Regions from separate parts of the Aminobacter sp. Y103A genome, predicted to be linked through region 2. Evidence: predicted binding sites of a transcription regulator. Region 2 holds the regulator's gene; the other holds the start of a gene.
What was found. Region 2 encodes HrcA, which represses chaperone genes, less so after heat shock. Its sites were predicted from a motif close to GTTAGCACTCNCNNNNNGNGAGTGCTAAC; they were not measured.
Positions count from the first base shown of each region.

Region 1: groES (co-chaperone GroES) is a predicted target of HrcA. The motif match lies at 2,383-2,411, and genes of this name have one in related genera.

Region 1 is NZ_AP017986.1:2,216,936-2,220,401, reverse strand. Features, by position in the region: gene Amn_RS10840 (hypothetical protein) at 1-184, opposite strand, end outside; gene groL (chaperonin GroEL) at 256-1,884, opposite strand; gene groES (co-chaperone GroES) at 1,919-2,233, opposite strand; gene Amn_RS10825 (hypothetical protein) at 2,566-2,913, shown strand; gene Amn_RS10820 (usg protein) at 2,913-3,203, shown strand; gene Amn_RS10815 (hypothetical protein) at 3,197-3,448, opposite strand.
Region 2 is NZ_AP017986.1:673,248-676,713, reverse strand. Features, by position in the region: gene Amn_RS03245 (CHAD domain-containing protein) at 1-205, shown strand, start outside; gene Amn_RS03240 (YiiX/YebB-like N1pC/P60 family cysteine hydrolase) at 258-1,055, shown strand; gene Amn_RS03235 (hypothetical protein) at 1,068-1,265, opposite strand; gene hrcA (heat-inducible transcriptional repressor HrcA) at 1,290-2,360, opposite strand; gene rph (ribonuclease PH) at 2,510-3,226, shown strand; gene Amn_RS03220 (VOC family protein) at 3,237-3,466, shown strand, end outside.

The DNA of each region.
Region 1 (3,466 bases), 1.5 Mb from region 2:
ACTGCCGTGCTGCCAGAAACATCACCGTGTACGCTGCCTTCCGCCGGTCCCAGCCCGCGGATTCTGCCGTGTCGAGCACCTCGGTCAGCACCGGCTCCAGCACGACTCTAAGATCGGCCTCATAATTGAGTTCGGTAGCCGCACGTTGCGGCGGCGCAATCTTGTTGATGTTGGTCGTATCCATGCCAATCACCCGTCCGTCTGGAGCCGTGTCCGCGCCTCGATGGACGCGGACACGGCCTCTCTGTCTGTCTCTTAGAAGTCCATGCCACCGCCGGGCATCGCCGGCAGCGGCGCGTCCTTCTTCGGCTTCTCGGCCACCATCGCCTCGGTGGTGACCAGCAAGCCAGCGACGGATGCCGCGTCCTGAAGTGCGGTGCGCACCACCTTCACCGGATCGATGACGCCCTGTGTGTAGAGGTCGCCGAACTCATCGGTTTGTGCGTTCCAGCCATAGCCGAACTCGGCCTTGTCGCGCAGCTTGCCGACGATGATCGAGCCTTCGGCGCCAGCGTTTTCCGCAATCTGTCGCACCGGCGCTTCGAGGGCGCGCCGCACGATCTCGATGCCGTGTTTCTGGTCGGAATTGTCGGCCTGGACATTGTCGAGCGCCTTCACTGCGCGCAGCAAGGCAACGCCGCCGCCCGGCAACACACCTTCTTCGACGGCGGCGCGGGTGGCATGCATGGCGTCATCGACGCGATCCTTGCGCTCCTTCACCTCGACCTCGGTCGAGCCGCCGACGCGAATGACGGCGACGCCCCCGGCGAGCTTGGCCAGGCGTTCCTGCAGCTTCTCACGATCGTAGTCCGAAGTGGTCTCTTCGATCTGGGCCTTGATCTGGGCAACACGCCCCTGGATCTCGGTCTTGGAGCCGGCGCCGTCAACGATGGTGGTGTTTTCCTTCTCGACGACCACCTTCTTCGCGCGGCCCAGCATGTTCAGCGTTACATTCTCGAGTTTGATGCCGAGATCTTCCGAGATCGCCGTGCCGCCGGTCAGAATAGCAATGTCTTCCAGCATCGCCTTGCGGCGATCGCCGAAGCCAGGCGCCTTGACGGCCACGACCTTGAGGCCGCCACGCAGCTTGTTGACGACGAGCGTGGCAAGGGCCTCGCCCTCGACGTCCTCCGCGATGATCAGCAGCGGCTTGCCGGATTGGACCACCGCTTCCAGAACCGGAAGCAGCGCCTGCAGGTTGGACAGCTTCTTTTCGTGGATCAGCACGTAAGGTTCGTCGAGCTCGACGCGCATCTTGTCCTGGTTGGTGATGAAATACGGGCTGAGATAACCGCGATCGAATTGCATGCCCTCGACGACTTCGAGCTCGGTCACCGCGGTCTTGGCCTCCTCGACGGTGATGACACCCTCGTTGCCGACCTTTTCCATGGCCTCGGCAAGGAAGCGGCCGATTTCGGCGTCACCATTGGCCGAGATGGTCCCCACCTGGGCGATCTCGTCGTTCTTGGTCACCTTGCGCGCATTGACCTTGAGTTCCGCGACCACGGCGTCGACCGCCTTGTCGATGCCACGCTTCAGGTCCATCGGGTTCATTCCGGAAGCGACAGCTTTGGCGCCTTCCTTGACAATCGCCTGGGCAAGCACGGTCGCCGTTGTGGTTCCGTCGCCGGCGATGTCGCTGGTCTTGGACGCGACCTCGCGCACCATTTGCGCGCCCATGTTCTCGAATTTGTCCTCCAGCTCGATCTCCTTGGCGACGGTGACGCCGTCCTTGGTGATGCGAGGGGCGCCGAACGACTTGTCGATCACGACGTTGCGGCCCTTGGGACCGAGCGTGACCTTCACAGCGTTGGCGAGAATGTCGACACCGCGCAGCATCTTCTCGCGGGCTTCGGTGTGGAATTTGACTTCCTTAGCAGCCATTTTTCTTGCTCCTTCTCAAAACGGCAGGTTCCACTCAGGCGGCCTTCTTCGCCTGGACCGCGGCATCGATCACGCCCATGACGTCGGACTCCTTCATGATCAGGAGATCCTCTCCATTGAGCCTGATCTCGGTGCCGGACCATTTGCCGAACAGGATGCGGTCGCCAACCTTGACGTCGAGCGACAGCAACTGGCCGCTGTCGTCGCGGGCGCCCGGACCAACGGCGATGACCTCGCCTTCCTGCGGCTTTTCCTTGGCGGTGTCGGGGATGATGATGCCGCCGGCCGTTTTTTCCTCGGCCTCGATGCGGCGGACCAGAATACGGTCGTGCAATGGACGGAACGTCATGTCGTTCTCCTCATGGACAAACAGATTTTTGAGGTTCCTCCGCGCCGCATCCGAAGCGGTGCCGGCGCGGGGTGCGCGACCCTCTTCGGCATCGCGCGCAATCGATCTGGGTGAGGTGTTTTTGAGTTTCAAGAGGTGGCTGCAAAAATTCTAGCGCCCGGGTTTGCCGAGTGCTAGCGCGCTGAATTCATGAAGCTATCCGCCGCGAAGCCGCGAAAGCGGGGGCTTGCAATTTCGTTCGAATCCTCCAAATTTTTCTGTCCGACGGTGGTTCGCCTGGGACCATCGTCGGATCGTCAACGCAAGGAGATTTTTGTAACGGAGGACCATCGATGGAACGAACTGTCCCGACGATTATCCCCTCGATCGCCCCTGAAATCACGGATCTGTCACTGGACCGTCTGCTTTTCCCGGCCCGGTTCTTCAGCCATCCCGACGATGTGATAACGGACGATCAACTCGGCATTCAGGAAAAGCGCGCCATTCTTGCCTCCTGGGCATCGGATGCATGCGCGGTCGAATCCATACCGGCCCTGCGCAAGCCACCAGGCATTGCGGCCCCGGTGACTTTCGATGCCGTCATGGATGCGCTTCGCCGCCTCGATGAAATCCGCGCCGACGTCGCTTGCAAATTCGACCAGAGCGGCAACCACGAACGCCCGGAAAGATTGGACGCTTGATGGTGACCGAGAAGAAGCTTGTGGTCAGCAGGGAATTCCGGCTCCAGATGGAGGGTTACGGCCTCACGACCGCGGAGATCCATTATCACCTTCCTGATTACCCGCGGTTGTTGCAGCTTTATGTCTGGCAGGAATACGACCTCGCACCGGAATTCCCAACGCTGAGAGGTTTCCTGAGCTACTGGGAACAGGAACTTGAAGGTGCGCTGCATTCCGTGCGCGTTGCCCACCACCGGCTGATCAAACCTGCCGAGTGGCAGGCAGTGGATGGGGTATTTACGATTCAGTGAGCACCGGGGCCCGGTGCAGCCGGGCCCTCTGTCTCGTCATCGTCGGGTTCAATCAAGTCGATCAGTGCCGCAACCCGCGTTCCGGGCAGAGGGCGGCCTTGCCCCATCAACGCGTCGTCGCCGAAAGCCCACCCCCACGCCTCCCTGAGTTCCACGAGCGAAGCGCCGGACAGGATCACTTGTGCAATCATCGTATCGTCCACCGGCCCGAGGACCGAGACAACGTCTTCCCGCGTCATGGTCATCGCTAACTCCATCGATTT
Region 2 (3,466 bases):
CGAGGCCGGCGAAAAGCCGTTCGACGGCCTGGAACCGAAACAGCTGGTCAGGCTGCTCAAGCGCTCGGAGAAAGCGCTGCGCAAGCTGTGCCTCGCTGACGCCGCCGAACTGTTCGAGGACAAGCCACGGCGCACGGTGCGCAGGCTGGCCAAGAAGGTCCGCGACGACCTCGGCGGAACCGTGGCGGAAACTGAAGCCGACTAGCTGTTTGCCCCGCTGGCATCGCCGGCCCGGCTCATGTTACGTCCTGTGCGTCATGACGCAAAAGACCGACACCCTGCTCGACCGTCTCGGCCGCTGGCTCGCCTCCCGGCTGCAGGTCGAATCCTCCGGCTACGAGCCTTACACACCTTCCGACCCGGACACGCTGCGGCGAACGCTGGAGCCCGGCGACATCCTTCTGATCGAAGGCAACCAGCGCATTTCGGCCGTCATCAAGTATCTGACGCAGTCGACCTGGTCGCATTCTGCACTCTATATCGGCGACGCGCTGCCAGAGCCGACGGACGGATCGGAGCGGCCGCGGCTGATCGAGGTCAATCTCGGAGAAGGCTGCGTTGCCGTGCCGCTGTCGAAATACCGCACCTACAACACCCGCATCTGCCGGGCCAACGGCCTGTCACCGGAGGATCGCGACCATGTCGTCAGGTTCATGGTGCAAAGGCTCGGGCTGAAATACGACCTCAAGAACATCACCGACATGCTGCGCTACTTCATTCCGCGGCCGCCGGTGCCCGTGCGCTGGCGCCGCCGCATGCTGGCCTTCGGTTCCGGCGACCCGACACGCGCCATCTGCTCGACGATGATCGCGCAGGCCTATGGTGAGATCCGCTATCCGATCCTGCCCGAGATCACCCGCGCCCCCGGCCGCGCTTCGGCGCAGTCGACCTACATGCGCCAGGAGATCATGCACATCCGCCACCACTCGCTCTACACGCCGCGCGACTTCGACCTGTCGCCCTATTTCCGCATCGTCAAACCAACGCTGGAATATGGCTTCGACTACCGGCAGGTGACATGGGGCGAGCAGGACAAGGCCAGCAAAGGGGCGTGATCGCCCGACTGCTCATTCTTCCTGTTCGGAAAAATCGTCATCGAGGCGCTTTTCGAGGTCGACGAGGTCCTTGGGCAGCGGCAGGCCCTGGGCGCGCAACTCGGAGAGCTTCTCGCGCAGCTGTTCCTGCAACTCGTGTGAATCCTCGGGCTGGTTGACCATTTCCTGGAGCAGCACGGCTATCTGGGCCTTGATCTGTTCGAGTGCCATGGTCCGGTTCTCCGCAGTTTCAGCTCACCTCAGCATGCGCGAAATCAGCTGCGCCGTATAGTCGACCATCGGCACGATGCGGGCATAATTGAGCCGGGTCGGTCCGATGACGCCGAGCGCGCCGACCACGCGAGCGTCCTTGTCGCGATAGGGCGCGACGACCAGCGACGAGCCGGACAGCGAAAACAGCCGGTTTTCCGAGCCGATGAAGATGCGCACGCCCGAGCCTTCCTCGGCGAGGTCGAGCAACTGGATCAGCCCGTCCTGGGTTTCCATGTCCTCGAACAGGTGCTTGAGCAGTTCGATGTCGGCCTGGGCGGTGACGTTTTCGAGCAGATTGGCGCGGCCGCGCACGATCAGGCGCGCCGGCAGGCCGCTCTCGGCGCCGGCCCAGACGGCGAGACCCTTTTCGACGAGGTCCTGCGACAGCGTGTCGAGGGCTGCCTTGGTCTCGTCCTTGATACGGGCGATCTCCAGCCGGGCCTCGGCAAGGGTACGGCCTCGAATATGGGCATTCAGGAAGTTCGACGCTTCGTGCAGTTGCGAAACGGTGACGCCGAGCGGCAGCTCGACGACACGGTTCTCGACATCGCCATTCTGCGACACCAGCACGGCGAGCGCCTTGGTCGGTTCGAGTTGGATGAACTCGATGTGCTTGAGCGCGACCTCGTTCTTGGCGGCGAGGACGAGGCCTGCGCCGCGCGACATGCCCGACAGCATCTGGCTCGCCTCGGTCAGCATATGCTCCAGCGTGGCGCCCTCGCCCGAAGCCTTGACCTGCGCCTCGATCGTCCGGCGTTCGTCGTCAGGCAGATCGCCAAGCTCCATGAAGGCGTCGACGAAGAACCTGAGCCCCTTTTGCGTCGGCAGGCGGCCGGCGGAGATGTGCGGCGCGTAGACGAGGCCGAGCTGCTCGAGATCGCTCATCACGTTGCGGACGGTCGCCGGCGACAGCGACGACGGCAGCATGCGTGACAGGTTACGCGAGCCCACGGGCTCGCCATCCCTGAGATAGGAATCGACGATGCGCCGGAAGATGTCACGCGACCGCATATCGAGCGATTGCAGCGTGGGATCGGGTACCGCTTTGGTCATCTGCTTCATGGTCTCCGTCCAAAATGATATAGACCGCATGGCCGCGAACACAACAGCTCCAGCCACGGAACCGGTTTTCCTTTGCGCTGGTCCGGCCATGGGGCTACAAGCCGGCAACAATTTCCGATTTCGCCATAGAAAGTAGCCGTATGCGCCCCTCCAAACGCCAGTTCGACGAAATGCGCGCCATCTCCTTCGAGCGCAACATCTCCAAGCACGCCGAAGGCTCGTGCCTGGTCAAGTTCGGCGACACCCATGTGCTGTGCACGGCGAGCCTTGAAGAGAAGGTGCCGGGCTGGATGCGCAACACCGGCAAGGGCTGGGTGACGGCCGAGTACGGCATGCTGCCGCGCTCGACCGGCGAACGCATGCGCCGCGAAGCCTCTTCCGGCAAGCAGGGCGGCCGCACGCTGGAAATCCAGCGCCTGATCGGCCGCTCGCTGCGGGCCGTGGTAGACATGCAGGCGCTCGGCGAGCGCCAGATCACCGTCGACTGCGACGTCATCCAGGCCGATGGCGGCACCCGCACGGCCTCGATCACCGGCGCGTGGATCGCGCTGTACGATTGCCTGCGCTGGATGGAAGCGCGCCAGATGGTCAGCATCGACAAGGTGCTGAAGGACCATGTCGCGGCGATCTCCTGCGGTATCCATGATGGGCAGCCGGTCATCGACCTCGACTATCTCGAGGATTCCTCGGCCGGCACCGACGCCAATTTCGTCATGACCGGCAAGGGCGGCATCGTCGAGATCCAGGGCACCGCCGAAGGTACGCCGTTCTCGGAGGAAGAGTTCCTGCAGCTGATGGGCCTCGCCCGCAAGGGCATTGCGCGTCTGGTCGACCTGCAGAAGATGGCGGTGGGCTGAGGCTCTCGCCATGCAGCCCTCGGCGATCCTCGAATCCGCGCTCTATGTCACCGACCTCGATGCCGCAGAAAACTTCTACGGCGAGGTGATGGGGCTGGAGCGGATCGCCAAGGTGCCGGGGCGGCATGTGTTCTTCCGCTGCGGCCAGGGCGTGCTTCTGCTCTTTTACGCCGAGGCGACGCGGCAGCCACCGAAGCCCGATGCCAGGCTGCCGGTGCCGCCGCATGGTACGTCAGGCCC